DNA from 4 places in the Peribacillus sp. NPDC096379 genome. Region 4 is predicted to be linked to each of the others. Evidence: riboswitches for the same ligand, from Rfam matches in the RefSeq annotation. Region 4 holds a riboswitch; each other region holds the start of a gene.
The links. Region 4 has a riboswitch for S-adenosylmethionine ahead of metK (methionine adenosyltransferase). Riboswitches for the same ligand answer to the same signal wherever they lie in the genome.

Region 1: it holds a riboswitch for S-adenosylmethionine, as region 4 does, so the genes downstream of both, ssuE (NADPH-dependent FMN reductase) here and metK (methionine adenosyltransferase) in region 4, are expected to answer to the same signal.
Region 2: it holds a riboswitch for S-adenosylmethionine, as region 4 does, so the genes downstream of both, ACIQZI_RS16965 (riboflavin kinase) here and metK (methionine adenosyltransferase) in region 4, are expected to answer to the same signal.
Region 3: it holds a riboswitch for S-adenosylmethionine, as region 4 does, so the genes downstream of both, ACIQZI_RS10845 (Fur-regulated basic protein FbpA) here and metK (methionine adenosyltransferase) in region 4, are expected to answer to the same signal.

Annotation. Positions count from the first base shown of each region.
Region 1 is NZ_JBIWFD010000001.1:1,580,053-1,586,387, reverse strand. It holds gene ACIQZI_RS07520 (LLM class flavin-dependent oxidoreductase) at 1-1,100, opposite strand, end outside; gene ssuE (NADPH-dependent FMN reductase) at 1,155-1,700, opposite strand; SAM riboswitch class I at 1,826-1,930, opposite strand; gene ACIQZI_RS07510 (AAA domain-containing protein) at 2,183-4,429, opposite strand; gene pepF (oligoendopeptidase F) at 4,576-6,335, opposite strand, start outside.
Region 2 is NZ_JBIWFD010000003.1:626,237-632,571, forward strand. It holds gene dagF (2-dehydro-3-deoxy-phosphogluconate aldolase) at 1-184, shown strand, start outside; gene ACIQZI_RS16950 (sugar kinase) at 177-1,190, shown strand; gene ACIQZI_RS16955 (GntR family transcriptional regulator) at 1,236-1,958, shown strand; gene ACIQZI_RS16960 (hypothetical protein) at 2,211-2,342, opposite strand; gene ACIQZI_RS16965 (riboflavin kinase) at 2,473-2,973, opposite strand; SAM riboswitch class I at 3,070-3,174, opposite strand; gene ACIQZI_RS16970 (DUF5381 family protein) at 3,577-4,134, opposite strand; gene ACIQZI_RS16975 (hypothetical protein) at 4,148-4,942, opposite strand; gene ACIQZI_RS16980 (glycine zipper domain-containing protein) at 4,952-6,199, opposite strand.
Region 3 is NZ_JBIWFD010000002.1:370,915-377,249, reverse strand. It holds gene ACIQZI_RS10860 (acyl-CoA thioesterase) at 1-97, opposite strand, end outside; gene ACIQZI_RS10855 (GNAT family N-acetyltransferase) at 497-1,012, shown strand; gene ACIQZI_RS10850 (Spo0E family sporulation regulatory protein-aspartic acid phosphatase) at 1,168-1,350, opposite strand; gene ACIQZI_RS10845 (Fur-regulated basic protein FbpA) at 1,719-1,904, opposite strand; SAM riboswitch class I at 2,218-2,323, opposite strand; gene ACIQZI_RS10840 (MFS transporter) at 2,390-3,601, opposite strand; gene helD (RNA polymerase recycling motor HelD) at 3,661-5,991, opposite strand.
Region 4 is NZ_JBIWFD010000001.1:56,785-63,119, reverse strand. It holds gene metK (methionine adenosyltransferase) at 31-1,227, opposite strand; SAM riboswitch class I at 1,448-1,611, opposite strand; gene pckA (phosphoenolpyruvate carboxykinase (ATP)) at 1,839-3,425, shown strand; gene ACIQZI_RS00365 (SPW repeat protein) at 4,131-4,466, shown strand; gene ACIQZI_RS00360 (DHA2 family efflux MFS transporter permease subunit) at 4,897-6,335, opposite strand, start outside.

The DNA.
Region 1 (6,335 bases), 1.5 Mb from region 4:
ACAACAACAGGTCCCATGCCTCCTACTCCAATAAATTCGGCGACTTCTTCAACAGTAAAATCGGACATCGATTTTAATGTAGATTGGATGGCATCATTCTTTACATATTGAATTTTTTCCTTAGGGTCCACCCCTTCCATATCCACACCAGTCCAGCCACCGAATAATGCAAGTGAGCCCTCATAACTGGCATGCTTTTTATAATCCAAATATTTAGCTTCAGCCTCTTCTTGAGTTTCACCAACAATTGGCGTAATCAATGTAAGAATCTTGATTTCATCTGCTTTCCGACCTGCCTTCACTGCCTCTTCTCTAAAAGAGGTAACCGTGTCTTTTGTACGTTCCATCGATGTTGAACCAATGAAAACAAGTTCTGCATGCTTTGCTGCAAATTTCGTTCCTTTTGGTGATGCCCCAGCTTGGAATATTACAGGAGTACGTTGTGGTGAAGGTTCACATAGGTGAGCTCCTGGAACTTTATAAAATTCACCATCATGATCGATATCATGAACTTTTTCTGGATCTGCATAAATCCCTTTTTCCTTATCCACTACGACTGCATCATCTTCCCAACTAGCTTCCCATAGTTTATAGACAACATCTAAGTATTCATCAGCTATATCATAACGATTATCATGATTAATTTGTTGATCTAAGCCAAGATTGCGTGCAGCACTATTTAAATAAGATGTTACGATATTCCAACCGATTCTCCCTTTTGTTAAATGATCCAATGTCGAAATTCGTCGAGCAAATAGATAGGGATGTTCATAGCTTGTCGACGCAGTTAAGCCAAATCCTAAGTGCTTTGTAACTTGCGCCATGATCGGAACAACAAATGCGGGATCATTGACTGGAACTTGAGCACCCTGACGAACTGCTGCATCGCGAGAACCTTGGTATACATCATATGTTCCAAGGACATCGGCAAGGAATATGGCATCGAATCTCCCTTTTTCCAGTACTTTTGCAAGATGCGTCCAGTATTCTGCATCTTTGTACGTAGATGATTGATCGTCTGGATGTGTCCAAAGCCCAGGGGATTGATGCCCTGCGCAGTTCATATCAAATGCATTTAAATAAATTCTTTTTTTTGTCATAATCATTACCACCCATTCGTTTTTTAATGATGTAAATTGGTGCTAAATGTAGTCTTAAGCGATTATTGGTTTAGTTTGTTTAATAGTTTGGAGAAACTCCTCTAAATCGTTATTAAGTCGAGTTTGAATATCTTGATCAGTAATAGGCTGTATACTATTTTCTTTATCAATTTGATTATCTATAATATAAGTCCCTTGAGTGGCTCTTCCTTTTAAAGTAGTTATAAGCGGTTTTAAGGCAAAATCGATTGCTAATAAATGCGCTTTACTCCCACCTACCATTAGCGGTAACACTGGAATTCCTTTAAACGCACTTTCTGGTAATAAATCGATTAGAGATTTTAAAATACCTGTATAAGAAGCTTTGTACACAGGTGAACCAATAATCACCCCATCCGCTTCCTCGATTGATTTTGCTATTTGTTTAATTCCCGTGCTATTATAGCGTGCATAAAGCAAATCCTCAGCAGAAATATCTAAAACGGAAATATACTTTACCGTTATATTCTCCTTTTCTAACAACGATTGAACAAATTTTAAAACTACATCAGTCCTAGATGTTGCTGAAGGGCTTCCAGATAAAATCACTACATTGGGCATTTGTTGACCTTCTCTCTTAGTAAATTAGTTATGATCCTTTGTACGGTCTACATTCAAAGGGTTTAATCTATATTAAACGCATAAAGTCCTCTTTCCTGATAGAAAGAGGACTTTATGCGTAGTCACTCTTATCTGACAAGCCAATGCTTGCAGGAATTAGCACCTTTCTACTAGTTGTAGAGGTTGCTGAAGCTTCATCGGGCCATTCCCTCGGCTTCTCTTGATAAGAAGTATTAAGTTAATTTTATCATAATATTCTAATAACTGATTGTCAAGATTAAATCATATATTTTTCATCGGAATTGTGTGAATAATATTTATTCACACATTGTAATACTAGGATAATTAAGAAGGGGGATGTCCCCAAAGAAAGGTCTGACCCTGCAACAACTAAATACAGTATAGGATAAGTGATAGATACACTACATACTGATTTAGAGTGCGAGGTCAGACCTTTTGAGATATGCTCCTTATAGTTTCTTCTATTCTACGCTAGGTAGTTGGGTAAGAAAATGTTCAACAACCGCAACTGAATCAAGTCGTGCAGCCACATAAGGTGGGGAAAGTCTACGTGTTGCTTCAAGCGGCATTCCTAGCCAGAGATATTGCTTATCAATGATGACGAATGGAAAAGCAATATTTGTTTCAATCTGTTCTTGCACGGCCAAACCTGGAAGCGGACGAATGGAAATAAGCGTGATCTTAACATGTTTTTGCTTACAATTCAGCATATTCAACCAATCCTCTGTAACTATTCCTTTATCAGGTATAGACAAGATAATTGAGTGACATGCTTTTTTAATATCCTCACCTAGAACATCCAACTTACGCGCATGCATCCACTGAAGCTTAGGATGATGATTTTGAATCCACTTGCCAATGTCCCTGGTTGCAACTGTATGTCCGAAGGTTGTTTGATGATCCACAAGCTTACGTAATGTTTTGCCTTTATAAACGGTTTTTCGAATATAGTCCGTATCGCTTACTTGGATGAATTTCCCTTTCGTTCTTGTAATTGCGACATTAATGAGTCGCTCACTATTCTTTCCAGTCAAAAGCATACCAGCACGTGTTTCAGGATAACTATCAACTGTGTCAAATATCATTACATCACGTTCACTTCCCTGAAATCGATGAACAGTTGCTGCAATAATATCAGCTTGTTCAAGCTCTTTCGCATATACTTCTTGTAATAATAGATCCATAAGACGGGATTGAGCTCGATACGGTGTTACATAACCGATGGATCGTGCACCGCTTGAATACGCTTCATGAAGTAGTTGGAATGACAAGAACAGCTGCCAAAGATTCATCCTTGATCTCGATGTCCGCTCCGCTATACAATGTTCACCAGTTCCACTCGTTTCTAACAGCATTAAGGCACGATTAGGAAATGGTCTTCTCTTAGCAATTTTTGCACGGCTCGTTTGTACACTTTCATGATCGCAAACTCGGGAATGATAAATATGTTTATTCGTGAAGGCCGAAATATCTGGATGCATTCTGCGTTGTTCTTTTAACAGAAACAAATGTGGATGGAGCTTCCCTTCATTCACTACATTCACAACGCCTGAACAATGAAAAATATCTTCTTTTAACCATTTATTCACTGATTCATCACGAGCTGAAGCAATTGGCGGCAATTGTTTAAAATCACCACAGACAATGATATTCTTGCCTAACGATGCAGCAAATGCAACTTGTGGGACATAAGCCATACTCGCTTCATCAAGAATGACTAAATCATATTCCTGTTCATAAAGTGTGCTGTCGCTTGCTGTTTTTGCCAGTGTGCTACCAACGATTTTAGCTTCTTTGACAAGCTCCATTTCTTTACGACGAAATTTTTCAATGACTCTGCCAAGTTTTTTTTCCAATTCAATTAATCGATCTGTATCCCGCTTGCTAAATGAACCTGATAAATCTTGTTTTAAGAGCCGCTTCTCTTCAGTTAGGTTTTCCTTGTCTTCAACTAAATCAGGTTCATGCTTTTCTAACAACTGACTTGAGATGATATCAGGATGACTCGCTAAGCTTTCTCCTGTTTGCGAACCGTACCTTAAAATATCGCCTTCTTTAAAGCGGTTTTTCTTTTTTGTAAATGTAGCGATTTCTGCCATTAGTACATCCACGGCTTGGTTGCTGTGAGACAGAACTAAAAGTTTTTTTCCTTTAAAATAATGATTCGCTGCAATCCGTGCCAATGTATATGTTTTTCCAGTTCCCGGGGGTCCCCAAACGTATGTAATTGGATTAAAATTAGAGCGCAAAAAAAGCTCCTTAACATTACTATGATTCTGATCTATCGGATGCCTGCTCTCCATCGAAGGGTCCATCAATCGTTTGACTCTAAGCCGCTTTTTCTTACTTTTTTTCACTTCGTCTAAGCGCTCAATTAATTGTTCCAGAAGTTCCCATGGGTCATGGTAAAGAAAAGCCTCGGAAATCAAATCTCCAAGTGTTTTTTCAAAAGATAATATGATGCTTTTGCCTTCAGACGAGAGCACTAATCCTTCCTGCTTGATTCCTCCCCATTCCAGTCGAACGAATGATCCGACTGGAATCCTCAGCGATCCAATCGTTTCGAAATAATAAGTAAATCCATCCACCTGATCTATCAAATGACCATTCATAACGTGATATTTTGTACTTCCGTATTTTTTTAAATGGCGGATTTCATTTTCTAATGCTACTTGCCATTCTTTTATATAGCTTACCGTTGAGTTCATTTTATCTTCCTTAAATTTTTGAATTAATGTTCTTCTACAATAGTACGCTTTTCATAAAGTTTGTCAAAGTAGCATGATTTATTGATTTAAAAAAAGGCTATCTCAGTAAAGGATTAGACCTTTAGAGATGAGCCTCTTTCAAAATATTACTTTTCCAACAATTCGCCAAATTCCTTCACTAGTCCACTAAATATCTTCAACGCATTTTCAATCGGCTCTGGTTTAGTGAGATCGACTCCAGTTTTCTTTAGCAATTCAAGCGGATATTCCGAGCTGCCACTTTTTAAAAATGTTAAATACTGTTCAAGTGTACCTTCATCACCTGATAAAATTCGGTCGGCGATATCAATAGCTGACGCGTACCCCGTCGCATATTTATACACATAAAACGGTCGATAAAAGTGTGGGATTCTAGACCAGCCGAATTTCACTTCATCGTCAAAAACAATGTCTTCCCCATTATACGCACGGTATATCGTTTCATATACAGTATTAAAGACTTCTGCATTCAAAGGCTCATCATTTTCCGCTTTTTCGTGTGTAATTTTTTCGAATTCCCCAAACATGACTTGCGTAAAGAAAGTTCCTTTAAAGCTGTCAATAAAATGGTTAAGCAGATGCTTCTTTTTATTCAAGTCTGTTGTCGTGTTCAATAAGTAACGAATCAATAGGATTTCGTTCACGGTTGATGCGACTTCAGCAACAAAGATCGAATATCCAGCACTGATTTGCGGCTGATATTTGGAGCTGTAATATGAATGCATTGCATGACCAGATTCATGTGCTAACGTAAATAAACTGTCCAAATCATCCTGATGGTTTAATAAAACGAATGGATGAACTCCATATAAACCTAGGTTATAAGCGCCGGATCGTTTGCCTGGCGTTTCCCTTACATCATAATAACGATTTTCTTTGAAGTTCAAAAGAGTCGATACATACTCTTCGCCAAGAGGCTTCAGTGCTTTTATCATAAGGTCAAACGCTTTATCATATGGAATATCTTCCTTTGCCTCTTGTACAAGCGGAACACTTAAATCATACGCACGTAGTTCATCTACACCTAGAAGTTTTTTGCGCAATTTTATATAGTCATACATCGGTTTAATATTCTCTTTCGTCGCCGAAATAAGATTTTCATATACCTCTGGCGGAACCTGATCTGAAAATAATGATTTTTCAAGAGCTGAAGGGTAGTTCCTTGTTTTCGCCATCGTCGTATTGTTTCGAATGGATGATGAAAGAGTACTCGCGATAGTATTTTGTAACTGAAGATACGGTTGATAGTAGGCTTTGTATGCCTCCTTCCGTTTTTCTCGATCCTGATTTTCAATCAATTTACTGTACATACCGCGTGTTAAAGTGATTTTTTCGCCGTCGTTTTTTGTCACTTCTCCAAACTTAATATCAGCATTGTTAATCATACCAAACGTTTTTTGCGGAGAAGAAAGGGCATCACCAAGCTGCGAAAGAATTGCTTCTTGATCTTTGTTCAGCACATGCGCTTTAAAGCGATAAGAATCAAGCAAATCATCCTCGAAATAACGTAGTCCTTCTACTTCTTTTATGTACGCTTTTAACGTACTTTCTTCAAGGTTTAATAAAAATGGCATAAAAAACGAAGTAGCTGCGCTAATTTTCTGCCCTAATTGACTAGCACGATCAAGTAACCCTTGGGCAGCGGGTACTCTTGTGTCTAAGTCCACCTGAAGCATTGCATATACATATAGCTTTTTATATGTATACCCTAATTCTTCACTAAGTGATAAATAACGAAATAGTGAATCTGCATCCCTAATTTTCCCGTCAAATGCCTTTAACTTCTCCACACTATTCAAGATCGTTTGATAATCCTGTTCCCACTTTTCCTCGTTTTCATAAATATCTTCCAATCTCCACTTTTCTT
Region 2 (6,335 bases), on a different contig from region 4:
AACTGGAGGCATTGATTTACATAATTTCGAGAAAATACTGGAAATTGCCTTAGAGGCAAACGTACCGAAAATTATTCCACATGTGTACTCTTCAATTATTAATAAAGAAACTGGTAAGACAAATGAGGTAGATGTGCGAACATTATTAACCATCACAAAAAAATTGGTTCAAAAACATGCCTAAGAAAATAGTTGCATTTGGAGAAGTAATGATGCGATTGCAAGTGGCAGGATACGAATTACTGCAACAAGCTAACACGTTACACTATTCATTCTCAGGCACGGGAGTTAACGTTGCTGCAGCAATGACAAAGCTTGGTCATGATGGCTATCTTGTGACGAAATTACCGACTAATCCATTAGGTGATGCAGCCATCGCTCACTTGCAACGCTTAGGAATTGCACGAAATTTTATCTCTAGAGGTGGCAACTACCTTGGCATGTATTTTTTAGAAAATGGCTTCGGGAATCGTGCCAGCCGTGTCACCTATACGAATCGATTGGAAAGCAGTTTTAATACCGCTTCATTATTGGACTATGATCTGGAAGCAATCGCTGAAGAAGCAGAGATCGTCCACTTTTGTGGCATTACACTCTCAATGGGGAAAAATGTCCGCGAGAGTATGAAAGTACTTGCTAAAAGAGTGAAAGAAAAAGGTGGAATCGTTTGTTTTGATTGTAATTTCCGGCCTTCCTTATGGGACGGTGGATACAACAAAGCCAAACCTCATTATGAAGACATGCTTGCTTTATCTGATATTGTCATGATGAATGAACAAGATGCTATGAATATTTTAGGAATGGAGACAACGAAAACCTCAACAGAGGAACAGCTTATCGACTTAATTCCTAAAGTCGCAACAAATTTTGATATTCAAACAATAGCAGGAACACATCGAACGATTAATAGGGATAATACCCACTCTTTATTAGGTTATATGTACAAAGATCAAATGTTCCATTTCTCTGAACATCTATCCTTTTCCATATATGATAGAATTGGTGCTGGTGATGCCTATACTAGCGGTATTTTGCATGGCAAATTGTCTAATTTCCCACCGAAGAAAACCGTACAGTTTGCAGCCGCGGCTGGAATGTTAGCCTGCACAATTGTTGGGGATACGCCCATGTCAACAGAGGCAGAGATATTGTCATCCATTATGGGAACAATTGAAGATATCAAGAGATAAAGTAAAATTTCATACCGGGAAAATGATAGGAGACATGGAACGAGAGTGAATAGAAAAAAAGGACCTTTGTATTTACAAATCAAGGATATATTGAGAGATCGTATTTTACATGGTGTATACGCAGTTAATACTTATATTCCCTCTGAGCCTCTACTAGAAGAAGAATTTAATGTGAGTAAAATTACTGTACGTAATGCAATTAAAGAGCTTGTTCAAGAAGGCTTGATTGAAAAGAAAAGCGGTAAAGGAACGAAGGTCATCACAAATGTTTCGAATGCGAAACTTGCAAAAGGCAAGCACTTTACAGAGTTATTAGTAGAGGAAGGTCACCAAATTATCAAAAAAGTGTTAAGTATAAAAAGGATTCAATTATCTACTGAATCTTCACTCTATCCTCTATTTGGTGAAAATTGCCTTCAAATCGAGCGAATGTACCTTTTGGATGGTGAACCGTATATTCACTTCTCCCACTATATTTTACTGGACATAAGCGATGAAGAATTAAACGATGTTCAGATTAGCTCTTTATATCGTTTTATGGAAGAAAACAATATTAAACTTGAAACATTTAGGGATGAGTTCGCTGTTGCTATCGTGCCTAGTCACATATGTGAATCATTGAAATTGGAAAAAGACACTGTAGCTTTAAAACGAATTCGACTTTCTCATGATGAAGAAGGGAATATTAAAGAATACAGTGAAGGGTACTATAATACAGCAAAACACAACTATATTGTGAGCTATAATGAGCGGAATTCATCGGTTTGACCTAATTAAGCGCTCATTATAGCTTTCTCCCCTGCTAAGGCTTGATAAGAACGAAATATTCTTGCTGTTCATGAGAAGAAATAGATCAATAATTAATCAATGCAGTTGAGCTTATTAATGAATTTGGCTTGCAAAATTAAAGATGAATACAGATTGGGGTTGGGTTCGGGGCCTTCCCGTCATTAGACTAGCTTTAATCTATAGGATGCTTCCCCCCGAACACCTGTATCTTTTCAGCTTTAAATCCAAATTTTAAAGTCCTCCTTTCGACTCCATTTTATAAACGACTAGAAATTCGTGTAGTTTTTTTACAAGTCCACCATTTCCAAATCGAATTACTTTATCTTGCTTCTGCTCCGATTCTACCTCTTTGGCAAATTCCAAAAAGGACAATAGATAAATTCTGCGTGAGAGAATATTAACAATGCCATACTCGTAAAACCAATTATCAATCGTATTATAAATTCCTTTGTTTACCCCATACTGTAAATGGCACCAATTAAAGAATTGTAAATCAGGCAGATTCAGATATTTGCTTTTTCCTAAGGGTTTTCCTTTCTCCGTCCTTAAAAAGATCCTCAAATTGTTTAAATTTCTCGATTGCACGATAGATGTCCTCCGTAATTTGTTTTTTTAATAAATCAATGGAAGCAAACTTTTGTTCTTCCCTCACTTTAAACAGAAGTTGACACTCTATGAACTCTCCATATAGGTCATCGGAGAAGTCGAGAAGATGAACTTCAAATGTTTTTTTCAAGGTTGATCCAAATGTTGGTTTAACACCAACATTCATAATGCCCCGATATTGCTTTCCTTTTACAACCACATGTACGCCATATACTCCATTTGCTAACAAGACAGCATCTGCATCTACATTGGCTGTAGGAAAACCTAATTGCCGTCCCATTTTCCTACCATGTACCACTCTCCCACAAAGAGATTCAGTAATACCTTCCTTCCTTTTACCAAGCAAAATAGTGTCAAATTCAAATGGTGCATCCTGATTGTTAATCATCTACACATCCCCTATCTCAATTGTAAATACAAAAAAACTCTCCTTATTAAAGTGATAAGAAGAGTGAAATGTACACAAACAAGCTACCATTGCCTCCTCTTATCTTTCGAACCATTCGTTCGCTGGAATTGGCACAGTACTCATAAAGAGCCTTTTGCCGAGATTTCATTGGACCAGTTCCTCCATCTCTCTTGATAAGATTCTACATGTATGAAATTTTAAAACACATCGGATTACTAAGAATAATTATTACATTCAATATATAAAATGTTCAAGTTCTTGTCAAGTATTTAATGTCAGATTTTTCCGATACTTAATTATGCATGTTTAACGTGGATAAAAGATTGTCTTTAAGAAATTACTAAGATCCTTAGTCACTTTAAGCAAAGTAATTGGCATTTAAAAAGAGATTTTTCATATTCATTAAAGAAAATTTTTTATGTAATGTAACTATCTAGGTAAAACTCTAATCGTTTAAAAAGGATAAAAAGCTTTTCTATGAAGAAAAAAATTCTTTATCCCTTTTGTTTTTTTTACGCTAGCACACTTTTAAACGATTGGAAAATTTCACAACTGGTAATAAATCGCAATGTAATCAAAAAGCTATTCGATTTTCTGTTCCTGCCGTTCATACCTTACTTCCTTAAGCAAAATATTTAAATCGATTTTACGATCCCAAACTTTTCTCGCGTTTTCTGTCATATAAGGAAAAAGATATTGATCAACCATTACCTGATAATCCAGGTCACTAAGAAGATTATATGTAGGAATCTTTATTCTTTTTTCATCAAAGGTTTCAATAACAATATAATTTATTAAATTGATAGGATTTCTCACCAAATCAGTACTTCGAATATTGTTAATAAAAACCGTTCCCTTTTTAGAAAATACCTTCCCATTTTCCCCTAGAATTATCGTTAATAGAATTTTTCCCGGATTAAAAGCAGGCAGTGACCAGAGTGTTAAATACAGAAAAACAGGAGCGAGCATGATGCCGCCCAAAATATAAATCAACGAATAAGTTGAATTGAATTTAAAGCCATCAATGATCAATATCAAACAGCTTATTAGACCTCCTAAATAAAATACTGCCATCCATACATACATGAACTTTGAGCCCTTTACCTGAATCAGTTCATTTTTCTTCTTTACATTGAGCAAAAGACGCACCTCCTCAGGCTGAGATTGTTTTGTTATTCAGCAATAGATTGTTTATGGTTGACTCATTTGCTCTTTGAAAACATAGATCTAAATTTTGGTTCCTAGTCACTACCCAAAATTCCGTCTTTCCTGGAATAATAAAGGAAAGATCAATGAACTCTGGGTTATTATTGGAGTCATATTGAAGACTAAGTATACTATCCATTTTACCGTTTCTTCTTGATAGATCATCTAGTAGCTCTACCATATTCGGATTATCTGATTTCTTTACCCATTTCTGAATGTTTATTCCGGAAGGAGTATTAATTTGACTTACATCTTCTAACAACTCGTCAAATTCTTCACTTTTCAACGTAAAAAGCACTTCGCACTCTGCTTTTAGTGAATTGAAAGCAAAAAATTCACTTATTATTGAAAACATGCTCTCTTTGGTTAGTTTCGAAAGATAATGAACTTGATGATCATGCAACAGCTTATGTAAATACACTTCTCCATCTTTAAAATGAAAAGAGATACTGTCTTCTGCTTGTAAACTAACATCAAATTTAGAAGCCTTTACTGTACTCTCTGCATAATTTAATGTGTGGATATATGAAGTATATTCTCTCTTTAGTTTATATTGATTATTAACTTCCTCTACCATCTCTTTTGCCAACAATGAGCGAGAGGCAATTTCTAACATCAATTTCAACTCAGAATCATTCAGAGCTGGAAAGTAAGCTTCTTTAATCGAAATACCTTGTTCATATAACCCTTCACTATAAAATGAAAAGATTAGCTCTTCTATGCTTAATTGAACCGTATTCATAGGTCCTCCTTAAAAAAACGAGAATTTATCTTCAAGAAAATCTTTCGCGCCATCAACAAGAGAGCTCGCAGTTTCTTTTGCTTTAGATAGTCCCTTGCCTATTTCTTTCACTTTTCCTACCGGATCCGCAATTGTACTTTTAATTTGATCATTCACAAAATCTACACCTTTATTAAATCCTTCTACAGCTTTTCCTGCCTTCTCTAAGCCGCCCTTTATCATTTCAAGCCCCTCATGTATAGGCTCTTTAAATACCATAGCTGCTTTTTCTGCTAAACCTGCAGTAAGCTTGGCAGCCTTCTCTCCCACAAAACCTCCGACAACTGAACCTGCCGTAGCTCCAATTACTGTACCAACTGGACCGACTAAACTACCTAATGCCCCTCCTACTACAGCCCCTGCAATAGAACCTCCAGTAATGGCGACGGTATTATTCACTGCGTGGCCTACCGCTTTTGCATTTTCACGCTTTAATATCTCCGGTTGATCTCCATACTTTGAATAGTTTTCTGAAATCTTCAAGCCCATTCCACCAGCTTCTACTATTCCAGTTACTGCTAACGTACTTATAGCATTAGTTCTCCCAAATTTGGCACCTGTTTGAACAAATGACTTAAACTTAGAAGAATCTAATGCTCTATTCTGAATCCCATCAAACAAAGCTGTTGAGCTACTCGTAAATTTAACAACATCGTCAGGAAGATATTGGGCAATTTTTTTATGAACTAAATTAGCAAACGGGGTATTATTATATTTCTTCGCTAAGTAAGTGGGACTTAATAATGCCTTTGCCACATTCCGATATTTAGAACCGTCAATCGCATCTGACATTTGGTGAAGGATACCCATATGCCTATATGTGAATAGATCATCCGTATTCTTTGCGAATTGTGTGAAGCCCAGACCATAATAGGTAAGCTTTTTCGCAGACAATGCTCCCATAGCCGTTAAAGTGCCATACTTCTCATGCAGTTTATAAAGTTTAGCCACTAAGTTATCGGCATCAGAAAATTTATTGGCCGTCATACGCAGATCTTGTTCCATTTCACTAAGACGATCAACCAATTGATTTCCAGTACCCCACGGATCCCCGACATGAGAGAAGCAATGACTGTATTCAGCAGGCGCACTGCTGATTAAATTAAATAGATCCAGATGCAGTTGCTTATATTCTGCTTCAATCGCTGACAAGTCAAGAACAAATTGATTGGCTAACTCTTCTAAACGGTCTGGATCTACGGATATTTTATTCGCCATACGTATAAGACCTCTTTTCGATATCCATTTATTAGTTAAGCATTGAATTTTCCTTAAGATAAGATACTGACATAATGAATTGATGAACTATTGCATCATCATTAATTGCTTCATTAATCTTTATCAAGAAAGATTA
Region 3 (6,335 bases), on a different contig from region 4:
TCCCACCAAACATCGTTCCATTATTATTCGTATCAGGCGGTAAAACAAGGCTTGTTTTTACCACAAGAGAATCACTGCAATATTTCTGTTCTTCCATTATCCAAACTCTCCTGTCCAATTAAATCTCTTTTTACAAGCGTGGCCATTTTCCTCGATATAATTCTTTCAAATAGTAGCAAGACGTTCATTTAAAAATAAAGAAACTCGTTTTAAACCAAACAATTTTCTCGTGAACATACTCACTTCCACTCTCTTATTTTACTTTACATCTATCATAAATACCCGAACTACGTAAAGTTAAATATTCTGTACGACGGAACACTGGGGGATTCATTTTCTTAGAGGATCTTTTAAGAAACTAGATATTCGATTTATCAATAATCTAGATATATATCCAAACTAAAAAAAGAAATATTACACTACCATTCATTTTATAGTTCAAGTATGATATGCTTACAAAAAAATATTTTTCATTCACCAATAAGGGGTATTGCACATGGATCATTCATTACAATTTCGACTTGCTTCATTAGAGGATCTACCAAGAATAGTGGAAATTTACAATTCAACCATCGCTTCGAGAATGGTAACGGCTGACACTTCGCCGGTATCTGTCCAATCAAGACTCGCTTGGTTTCATGATCACATTCCTGATAAAAGACCATTATATGTAATAACAATAGATGATCGGACTGCTGGTTGGCTAAGCTTTCAATCGTTTTATGGGAGACCTGCCTATAACACAACTGCTGAAATAAGTATCTATTTGGACGATTCGTTTCGTGGGAAAGGTCTTGGTGGACTTGCTATCCAGAAAGCCATTGAGCTATGTCCTTCTTTAGACATCGCTACAATCCTCGGATTCGTATTCGGTCACAATACACCAAGCATTAAATTATTTGAGAAATTCGGGTTTGAAAGATGGGGAAATCTTCAAAAAATTGCCTTGCTAGACGATATTGAACGAGATTTAATCATTTTAGGAAAAAGAGTGCTACACGAAAAAGGATAAAATCAAACAAAGGATGTCCAAAGGAATCTTCATCCCCGCAAACTGCGACATACAGTCTATATACATGTTATTTTCACATAATACTGTGTGTTGAAGTACGGGGTCTACCCTTTCGAGACATCTTCTTCTCTATTTAGCCTACCTCGAAACATCATCTAATACTCTTCACTATATTGCGCATCCGTGAGAGGCGTAATATTGAAGATATTTATTAATATGTCAAGCTCTTGGCTCGCTCTAATTGTTTGTTTATTCGAAAGTCCAAATCCCTTTGCTAGTTTAATCATTTCTTCACGCTTTTGTTCAATTTCATTGGATAATTGAACGAAAGATTTCATCACTACCTCACACTCCATCAGCTATTTTGACTTATTGTAAAATAAGTCTAGAGTTATCATCAAATAAAAGCAATATTTTACAATCAAAGTTTTACTTCATTAATCTAGAATTCGCAAATTAGACACATTTTATACAACTCATATATTATTTTTTCAATTTAATCTAAACAAATTCTATAGTACATTCGCGCAATGAAGCATTCAATCAAAAATAGCAAAAAGGATGTCCCAAAAGTAAAAGATCTGCCCCCGTAACTCCTACTTACAGTTTAAATGAAGTGTAAGTAGGAGTTACGGGGGCAGACTTCTTTTGGACATCCTCTTTTATTAAGATTACTACCAGATTATATTTGGTAATTACTCTTCTGCTAAGTGACAATATTTTTAGTTGAAGAATACTCTTTATTTTGAATTTGTTCAAATTCTCTCTCTAGAATACTCAAGGGAACATCATAAAAATGTTTTTGATCGGATGTTTTATACACGCCACGGGATAATAATTGTTCGATTAAAAACGCTTTTTTTTCCTCAACCATCTGCAGTAACTTTGCCATTCTATACACCTCTTGCTTCATTTATTAGACAATTATTTCACAAGCTTATTTCAATATGAATTTCTTCAACAAACTTTATATACCATTCCTAAGTGTACTTCAAACATTATTTCAGTAAATTAAAATTTTCATTTCTACGTGCTTATTCATAAAGTGAATCTTCAATCAGTTGGGGTTTTGACTTTCCGTTCATGCGGGATAAATGCGACAAACGATAGCCACACTGTACAGTTGAGATTACTACCAACAAATCCAAACAATAAAAAGCCTCTTCTTAAACAAGAAGAGGCTGAGGTTTACGTCCGTTCGACTCTTCTTATCTTCCAAGCCTTCGCTTGTTGGATGTGGCACAGTGCTCAAAGTTGAGTCTGTTGCCGAGGTATCGCAGGGCCAAATCCCTCCACCTCTCTGGATAAGAATGATATATAATTGATGTTAATGCCATTATACGTTTTATTCCAAATAAAGTCAATGGTCCTATTTTGCTAATCTTGCAAAACAGTGTTCTTCGTTTCTTTCCCCCAAATTAACACGACAATTGCTCCAATTAAAATTGCAATTGTAAAAATTGTAAAAATCACACTAAGCGCAGTACCCGCTGCAACGAAATATCCGATGAGAAGCGGTCCCAAAACTCCCCCAACTCTTCCAGCAGCAGCCGCCATACCAGCGCCGGTACCACGAATCATTGTCGGATATTGCTCAGGGGTATATGCATAAAGTGCCCCCCAAGCTCCTAAATTAAAGAATGACAACAGCATACCTGACGTGATGAGCATCGGTAGTCCCTCTGCCGCGCCAAAGAAATACGCACTTACAGCTGTTCCAGTTAAATACGTGACAAGAACGAACTTGCGGCCCATTCTCTCGATAAACCATGCTGCAGTAAAATATCCAGGGAGCTGAGCTAAGGTCATAATCAATACATATTCAAAGCTCTTGATTAAACTAAATCCTTTCATCACCATAACACTTGGAAGCCATAAGAACATCCCATAATAAGAAAACACGACACAAAACCATAGAATCCATAATACAAGCGTTTGTTTTCTATGTTCTCTTGCCCACACACTTTTGATATTTTGCATAATCGTTGGCTTAGCTTTGATTTCAAGTCCGACATACTTCGGTGAATCCGGTAGATGTAAGCGTAAATAAAGGGCATAAAACGCTGGGAGAGCACTTAAAATCAAAGCGATTCTCCACCCGTACCCCGGAATAACGAAATAGGAAATTAAAGCAGCAATAAGCCAGCCTAATGCCCAAAAACTTTCGAGTAGAACGACCACTTTTCCTCGATTTTTGGCAGGTACGCTTTCTGAAACAAGTGTTGAAGCGACCGGAAGCTCTCCACCTAGTCCCATACCGATAAGAAAACGAAGTACTAAAAATAAAGCCAATGATGTAACGAGAGCCGATAAGCCACTGCCAATTGAAAAAAGCAGCAAGGTAATGATAAAAACTTTCTTCCTTCCAATACGGTCAGCCATAATTCCGAAAAGAAAGGCACCAAATACCATTCCTATCGAATTAATACTACCGATCCACCCTACTTGTTGAGTTGTCAAACCCCATTCTGCTTGTAATGCCACCACAATAAATGACAGCATACCCACGTCCATTGCATCAAACATCCAACCGAGTCCAGCAACGCCAAGTAACCTACGATTAGAAATCGTTTTTGTATTTCCCTCCATGACAGTCCTCCTGAACAACCTCTTAACTATAAATACTTCGTTATTTTACCATAAATTGATCAACCATTGTCTTTATTTTCTTTTTCATAAAGATCCTCTGGAAGCAATTTAATGAACGGACTTATCTCACTAGTGAAACATATACATAATTCATGCATAGCACGAGTACAGGATGTGTAGAGCAGTTTTCGTTCACTTTCCAGACCGTATTGATCCTTCGATGCATCATAAATAATGACCGCGTCAAATTCTATTCCTTTTGCCAAATAAGAAGGGATAATCATAACTCCATCAGTAAATGTAGTTTTCCCTACGCCAATTCTGTTAAGTTTCATTTTCTCCTTTAATGCTTGATATGCAAAACTTGTTTCTGCTTGTGTTTTACAAATGATCGCAATCGTTTTATGCCCAGATTCTATAAATTCCTTTGTTTTCTTCAAAACCTTCGATATAAGATACTCCTGATTTTGGCAATGTACGATGACAGGCTTTTTTCCTTCTCGATTAAAAGGTTCAATTTGGCTACCGTCCAAAAGCAGACTTTTTGTGAATGTAACAATTTCCTTCGTTGAACGATAGCTTCTATTCAAAATCACCTTTTCAGTTTCGTTTTTCTCGAACAAAAGAGTCAAAATGTCTAAACCTGCATTGTTTCCATGCGCATAGATTGTTTGGTTAAAGTCACCCAAAACTGTCAGTTTACTTTTTGGAAATAAATTCTTTAAAAAAGCAAACTGAAATGGCGAATAATCCTGAGCCTCATCAATGAAAAGGAACCGAATTTGTGAATTGGTCGCGAAACCTTCCAATTTTTTTTTCATATATAAAAAAGGTGTCGCATCTTCATATAATAATCTTCCTTGATCAAGCTCATTCATTGTTAAACTTTTGATATTTTCCCAATCGGCAACTGGCCATTCTGTTTCTAACATTTTTTTATAAATGGAACGAACATCAAGAAAGGCAAGAGACTTTATTTTCTTGTACAAAGGCTTAAATCGCTTTTTCACGACATACTCGCTAAGGATTCGTTGCTCGCGTTCTCCTTCATCAAATGAATCTCGTTCATGTTCTTCGTGATTATTTGCGATCCGATAGCTTCTGAGATAGTCTTCTTTTTCTAAGTATTGTATTTCTTCTTCAACCCATGCATCTTTTCTCTCTATTTTTTCAAGCTTCTTGATTTTTTTCAACAACCATTCAGAAACAAGCTGCAAACGATTAGGAATCGATTTTTCACTACCTAGTTCATAAAAGTACTTTGAAATTTCCATCGCTGACACAAGGAGTTTTCCTCGGATTTTAATATTTTTGAATACTAATCCTTCACACTTCAATGCTTCCAAATATTCATTTATACCCTGTAAATAATTGAGTGATGATTTATATTGAATACTATTCAATCTAGTTGAATACTTCAGATTCCCGTCATTATTCAGCACGAATTCTAGTTGATCGAATACATCTTCAACTTCAAGATTTTCTCCGAGCATCGCAAGCAAATATTGTTGAAAGGTCGTCTGCTGCATATTGTCTTCACCGAGCTCTGGCAACACATTGGCTACATAACTATTGAAAAGGGGATTTGGCGAAAACAATAATATATTCTCAGCACTCATTCCTTCACGATATCTGTACAATAAATAGGCAATTCTTTGCATAGCCGCAGATGTTTTCCCACTCCCAGCTGCACCTTGGACAAGTAAGAGACGACTCTTTTCATTACGAATAATAATATTTTGCTCTCTTTGAATAGTCGCGACAATGCTTTTCATTTGTGTGTCCGCCTGCTTACCGAGAACTTCTTGAAGCAAATCATCTCGGATTGCTTCACCCGTATCAAACATTCCCTCTAAAACACCATTACGTATAATGTATTGACGTTTTAAAAGTAACTCCCCACTTACCTTTTCACTAGGTGCCGTATATGTGGCAGGGCCAGGTGAAAAATCATAATATACACTGGAGATTGGAGCACGCCAATCATAGATCAAAAATTCTTCATGCTCTTCATCATAAAAAGTGCCGATTCCGATATAAATCTGCTCACTTTCTTCCATGTCTTTTTCATGAAAATCAATCCTCGCGAAATAAGGAGATGATTGAAGACGATTCAAAACAGCTATTTGCTTCATTGAATGATTTTGTCTCCGCTCTCTTTCAGAAAGCAATTCTGTTTGCTGATTAATGCTCGCAACCGTTTCAATTGTTTCATCTTCATTTTCCACATTAACTGTAACATCTTCCCAAAAACGTTTGCGAAGTGATACTATATCTGTAGTTGCTTCACCTGCAGATTGTTTCAAATGCTGTTCCGACTTAGTTACTTTGTCAATCACAATCTCTATCCGCTCTTGCTCATATTCTCTTTCATTTTCCCAGTTCGTCATAAAGCACCCCTCCAATTTAGAAAAGCCTGCATCTTCTCAACCTTAAGGCATAGCATTGTTTGTATTTAGCCTGCTTTCGCAATAAACTTTAAATCTCAAAATAGCTATTGACAAACCGCTATATCTTATGTATGATTAAATAAGGATATTTATAATCTATTACCTGTTTAAACAATAGACTTTATTAGTATAACATCAGCTGTCCGCGTATACAACAGCTGTTTTTTTTATGTTTCCCCCTCATCTTTCCGCATATTTTAATAACTCGTAATCATACCTTTCCATATTTTAAATTGATATTCCAACAAAAACCATCGAATGATCACACAATCCAACATTATCCT
Region 4 (6,335 bases):
AATCCACAATGTGGATTCCTCTTTTTACTATTATTGAGCTTGTTCTTTCAATGTTGCTGCTTTATCTGTACGTTCCCAAGGAAGATCAACGTCTGTACGGCCGAAATGTCCGTATGCTGCCGTTTGCTTGTAAATTGGGCGGCGCAGGTCAAGCATTTTGATAATACCAGCAGGACGAAGGTCGAAGTTAGCACGAACTAAGTCTACTAATACATCTTCAGATACTGTTCCTGTTCCGAATGTATCGATCGCAATTGACACTGGTTTCGCTACACCGATTGCATAAGCCAATTGAACTTCTGCTTTATCAGCAAGACCAGCTGCTACGATGTTTTTCGCAACATAACGAGCGGCATAGGCTGCAGAGCGGTCCACCTTCGTTGCATCCTTACCTGAGAATGCGCCACCACCGTGACGAGCGTAACCGCCGTATGTGTCAACGATAATCTTACGTCCTGTAAGACCCGCATCTCCTTGAGGTCCACCAATAACGAAGCGGCCTGTTGGATTAATGAAGTACTTTGTTTCAGCATCGATCAAGTCAGCTGGAACAACCGCTTTAATCACGTGTTCTTTCAGGTCAGCTTGAATTTGCTCTAGCGTAGTGTCTTCGTCATGCTGTGTAGAGATAACAATTGTATCAACACGAGCCGGTTGATTGTTCTCATCATATTCGATCGTTACTTGCGTTTTTCCATCTGGGCGCAAGTAAGCTAATGTGCCGTCTTTACGAACAGCAGTCAAACGGTGGGAAAGTTTATGCGCCAATGAAATCGGAAGTGGCATAAGCTCTTCTGTTTCATTACAAGCAAATCCGAACATTAAACCTTGGTCCCCTGCACCGATTGCTTCGATTTCAGCATCGCTCATCGTACCTTCACGCGATTCAAGTGCTTGATCAACACCTAAAGCGATATCTGCTGATTGCTCATCAATTGAACTTAAAACAGCGCATGTCTCAGCATCAAAGCCGAATTTCGCACGAGTGTAGCCAATCCCAGCAATAGTATCGCGAACAATACGCGGAATGTCTACATATGCGGAAGTTGTGATTTCACCAGCTACTAGTACAAGACCAGTAGTTACCGAAGTTTCACACGCAACACGCGCGTTTGCATCCTTTTCCAGGATAGCATCTAAAATTGAATCTGAAATCTGATCACAAATCTTATCCGGATGGCCTTCTGTAACAGACTCAGAAGTAAAAAGACGACGTTTTGTTGACATCTTAATTCCTCCTAATTATTGAAATTATGTGTTAGGTACGCAAACGGAGGCTTTTACCCCATCCATCTCATCCACCTTTTTTGTTTTGACGGAGCTCGTTCCCTTATCGGTTTCTATAATAGATGCAGATCTTCTCAGCGTTGTTCATCAGTGTTCCCGAAAAACATAAAAACCTTCCCCGTCATTGAGGAAAGGTTTATTGACTGAATCTATCCTTTCACTCTTATCGTTCAAGGGTTTTTTACCTTGCTCAGGTTAGCACCAACGCCAAAATTATTAAAAGACAATTACTTTTATCTGCAATCAATCTTTCGCAAACTTTCTACACTTCGGCAGGTTGCTGGGTTTCTTAGGGCCTGTCCCTCCACCAACTCGGGATAAGAGAATCCGTACAATTTAAAATAATAACGTACTACAAGGAATAGTGTCAAGATTTTTTTCCTTAATAATAGTTTCATTATAGGTTGATTGATTCTATGAATATCGTCTATCTCTTGAATAAAATACCTATTTCAGAAAAAAATGTGTTAAATACTATAATTAGTATAGACTAATAAAGTCAATGTGTTATACTATTTCTATAAATAAGGGTGAAGGAAGGTATCTCATATATGAATACTGTGGGCATTTCAAATGAGTTACATCAATTATTAGCTGGATCAAATGTAAACGTACAGCTTTCTGTTCCTCAATTAGTTGAGAAAGTTCTTAAACGAAATGAAGGAGTTCTTACATCAACGGGCGCAGTTCGTGCAGAAACAGGCAAATATACAGGACGCTCTCCTAAAGATAAATATATAGTGGAAGAATTAGTGTTCAAAGACAAAATCGACTGGAGTCCGGTGAATCAACCTATTTCTGAAGATACTTTTGCAAACCTTTACAATAAAGTAATAAACTATCTAAAACAAAAAGAAGAGATTTTTGTATTCAAAGGATTTGCTGGTGCAGATGTACAGCACCGACTTCCCATTCAGGTTATCAACGAGTATGCTTGGCACAACTTGTTCGCCCATCAATTGTTTGTGCGTCCGACTGATGAAGATTTACTCGGTCACCAAGCAGAATTTACGGTCATTTCCGCTCCTAACTTCAAAGCGGACCCTGCAGTAGATGGAACGAAATCAGAAACGTTCATCATCATTTCATTTGAACGACGTACCGTATTAATCGGTGGAACTGAATATGCTGGAGAAATGAAGAAATCGATTTTCTCCGTCATGAATTACGTGCTCCCCGAAGCAGGAGTTCTTCCGATGCACTGTTCAGCAAACGTCGGCAGAGAGGGTGATGTTGCTTTGTTCTTTGGTTTGTCTGGGACAGGTAAAACCACTTTATCCGCTGACCCAAGCCGGAAATTAATTGGTGACGACGAGCACGGCTGGTCGTCTAGCGGCGTTTTCAACGTCGAAGGCGGTTGTTATGCCAAAACCATCAATCTTTCACGCGAAAAAGAACCGCAAATTTTCGACGCCATTCGCTTTGGTGCTGTGTTGGAAAATGTAGTTGTGAATCCAGACACACGTGTAGCTGATTATGACGATGCTACATTAACGGAAAATACACGTGCCGCTTACCAGCTACAAGGAATCGGTAATATCGTTAATCCGAGTGTTGCTGGTCACCCGAATACTATCATTTTCTTAACGGCAGATGCCTCTGGCGTGTTGCCTCCAATCTCGAAGCTTTCGAAAGAACAAGCCATGTACCATTTCTTAAGTGGCTACACAAGTAAATTGGCTGGAACAGAACGGGGTGTTACAACACCAGAAGCAACATTCTCAACATGCTTCGGATCGCCATTCCTACCATTACCAGCGACACACTATGCCGAAATGCTCGGCAAAAAAATCGATGAGAACAACTCTAGAGTCTTCCTAGTAAACACAGGATGGACAGGCGGAGAATATGGGACAGGAAGCCGAATGAAGCTCGCTTACACGCGCGCGATGATTCAAGCTGCCCTTGAAGGCGAATTGAATCACATCGAAACCGTTCACGACGATATCTTCGGTCTTGAAATCCCCCTTCATATATCAGGGGTTCCAGACGAAGTCCTTCAACCAATTAAAACTTGGTCAAACCAAGCAGCCTACACAGAAAAAGCAACCGAACTTGCCGAGAAATTCAAAGTCAATTTCAAAAAATTCTCCAACGTTTCTGATACGATCAAGAATCTTGGCGGGCCGACTATTTGACTTTGATATAAAGTGAAACTTCAATCAGTGGGGGTTTTCTTCATCCCCACTGATTGTTAGTCCCGTTCTAGTGTTGCTAAATCTTCGATAAAGCGACACTACGAACCCGATTCAATGAATCACAGACTAATCAACGTCTGTGTGACCCACAATCCTGTGGGCTCAACTAAACCGCTGAAAGAACACAGCGGTAAATTTCACTGTATCTCACCAATCGGGCTTTTACGGGCAGTTGTCCCCCACCTATACGCTTCTTCGATTCCCTCTAAGCCTTGAGGTGGGGGTCTTACTGCCCGTTAATGCGGGATAAAATTGAAAGACTAAACACGCTTGGATTTATAAATCTAAGCGTGTTTAGTCTTTCAATTCCACCACCACAATTTCAACAAGGATATACCAAAATCCCATTCCGATTAGTTGAATGCATACACCAAGTAAGTTCTTAATTTTGTTCTAGGCTAGTTAGTAGGCTTTATTCATTTCCAATTAATTAGCATAAGCAAAAGAAGGACGATCATCATTCCTAGGCCTCCCCCTACAAACAAAACATCGAGATAAACTCCCCTCTTTTTCCTTTTATTAATAATTGAATATATAATCTCATTTTTAGTTAATTTTTATTTTTAGTTAATTTTTATTATTTCTAAACATATAATTCAACAAGGAAATCTTTAGAGATTTCCTAAACTTTAAGGAGGGGTAATTATGAAAACAAGAAGTACCTTAAATGCATTAATCGGTGTCTGGTTTATTATCGCACCTTGGGTTTTTGATTTTTCAGATCAAACAGGAGCTTTGTGGTTAAGTGTAGTTTTCGGAATCATTCAGATTATCGCAGCATGGTGGGGGTATGACAAACCTGGTTGGAATTCGTGGCAAAACTGGGTTTCAGTAATTACGGGCGTCTGGTTTGTCATTTTCCCATATATCTACTCAATAGCAAATGAAGCGGTTTGGTCAAGCGTGATTCTTGGTTTATTCACGATTCTATTTAGCTTATGGAACTTGGGATCCAATTCAAACTCCAAAGCTGTAGACTAAATAGTATCCAATAACCATCAACATTTTCATACCTTTTCTATAAGCAGAAAAAACTACGGTTTGAACATTCCATAGTTTTTTCTGCTTAAATTTGTATACTATTTGCATGTGTTCTTATTCAGATTCAACTTGAAAAATACAATAATCGATAACATTTTCTACTGTCTGCAACGGTTAATCGATGGCTCACATATAGGTGGATAATTTTGCATATTCTTTTCATTGACCAAAGAACCCGTTCATTGAATCCTTTTAACTAGGTTTCTAAATACTGGGGAATTTTACTCATTTAATCTCTCATTCCTTGAATTGTTTCCGTATCTTAGAATTTTTAATAGATCCCTCTCGTATGAGTAAATATATCCAATTTTAAGGCCAGAGATCCGATTGATCTCTGGCCCTCGTACTTCTATAGAAAATCTGTGCATTATTATCCTTCATATACTTTAGCTGTCTCTTTATCTTTAACTGGTTTTGGAGACGTTGTTCTTTTAAGAAAGATGGATAGAATAAATGCAACAACAGCGATTCCTGTAGATACTAAGAACGAATCATTAATCCCCGAAATCGTCGCTTCCATTGCAATATGTTGTTGCAGTTCCACGAGCGCTTCACCGGTAGGCATCGTTGTTAATTTCGACATCGCAGCTGCCATCATATCTTCTACATGTATCGATGTACGATTAGACATAATGGTTACAAGTAGACTAGCGCCAATCGCTCCAGATACTTGTTGAATCGTACTGTTCATCGCCGTACCATGCGGGATTAAAACAGGTGGAAGTTGATTTAAACCGTTTGTCATAATCGGCATCATCACCATGGAAATACCAAACATGCGAACGGAATAAAGTACCACTAGATGTGTGTACCCAGTTGAATCTGTTAATTGACTAAATAAGTAGGTTGTCACAATGATAATCGCTAAACCGACAAAGGCCAATAGTTTCGGACCAAATTTATCAAAGATTTTCCCCGTAATTGGCATCATAATCCCCATAATTAATGCCCCTGGCAACATGAGTAAACCAGAATCCATCGCAGAGATCCCCCGAATGTTTTGAAGATAAATGGGCATAAGTAGCATAGCTGAGAACATAGCCATATTTAATGTCACCGAAATGATAGAGGATAGAGCAAACATTGGATGTTTGTATACTCTAAAGTCAAGCATTGGTACATCTAGTTTGAATTGACGAACGACTAACCCGATCAATGCAAGTACACCAACAATAATTGTTAAATATACACTTGGTGCATCCCAACCTGTATTACCAGCTGAACTAAATCCGTATAAAATCCCACCGAATCCTAGAGCTGATAATACGACTGATAAGGCATCGATTGTATCATTACTTTTTTCTTTTTGATCGCGTAATTTAAAGAAGCCTAAAAACCACACGATAACCATAAGTGGGACCATCATAAAGAATAATACGGACCAATTATAGTGTTGGATGACCCAGCCAGATAGTGTTGGTCCAATAGCAGGTGCAAAAATCATTACGATCCCGAACATCCCCATTGCAGAACCACGTTTTTCAGGTGGAAATGATGTATAGAGTACGTTCATTAATAAAGGCATAATTAATGCTGCCCCTGAAGCTTGTGTCATGCGTCCTACAAGTAACACTGAAAAGCTCGGCGCAAATCCACTAATTAATGTACCAATTGTAAATAATGCCATAGCGATTAAGAATAGTCGTCTCGCCGTATATTTTTTAATTAAAAATGCTGTTGTCGGAATTAAGATCCCGTTTACTAGCATATAACCTGTTGACAACCATTGTACGGTTGAAGCACTGACATCAAATTCCTTCATAATGGATGGTAGTGCGACATTTAGTAACGTATTACTTAATAAGGCTA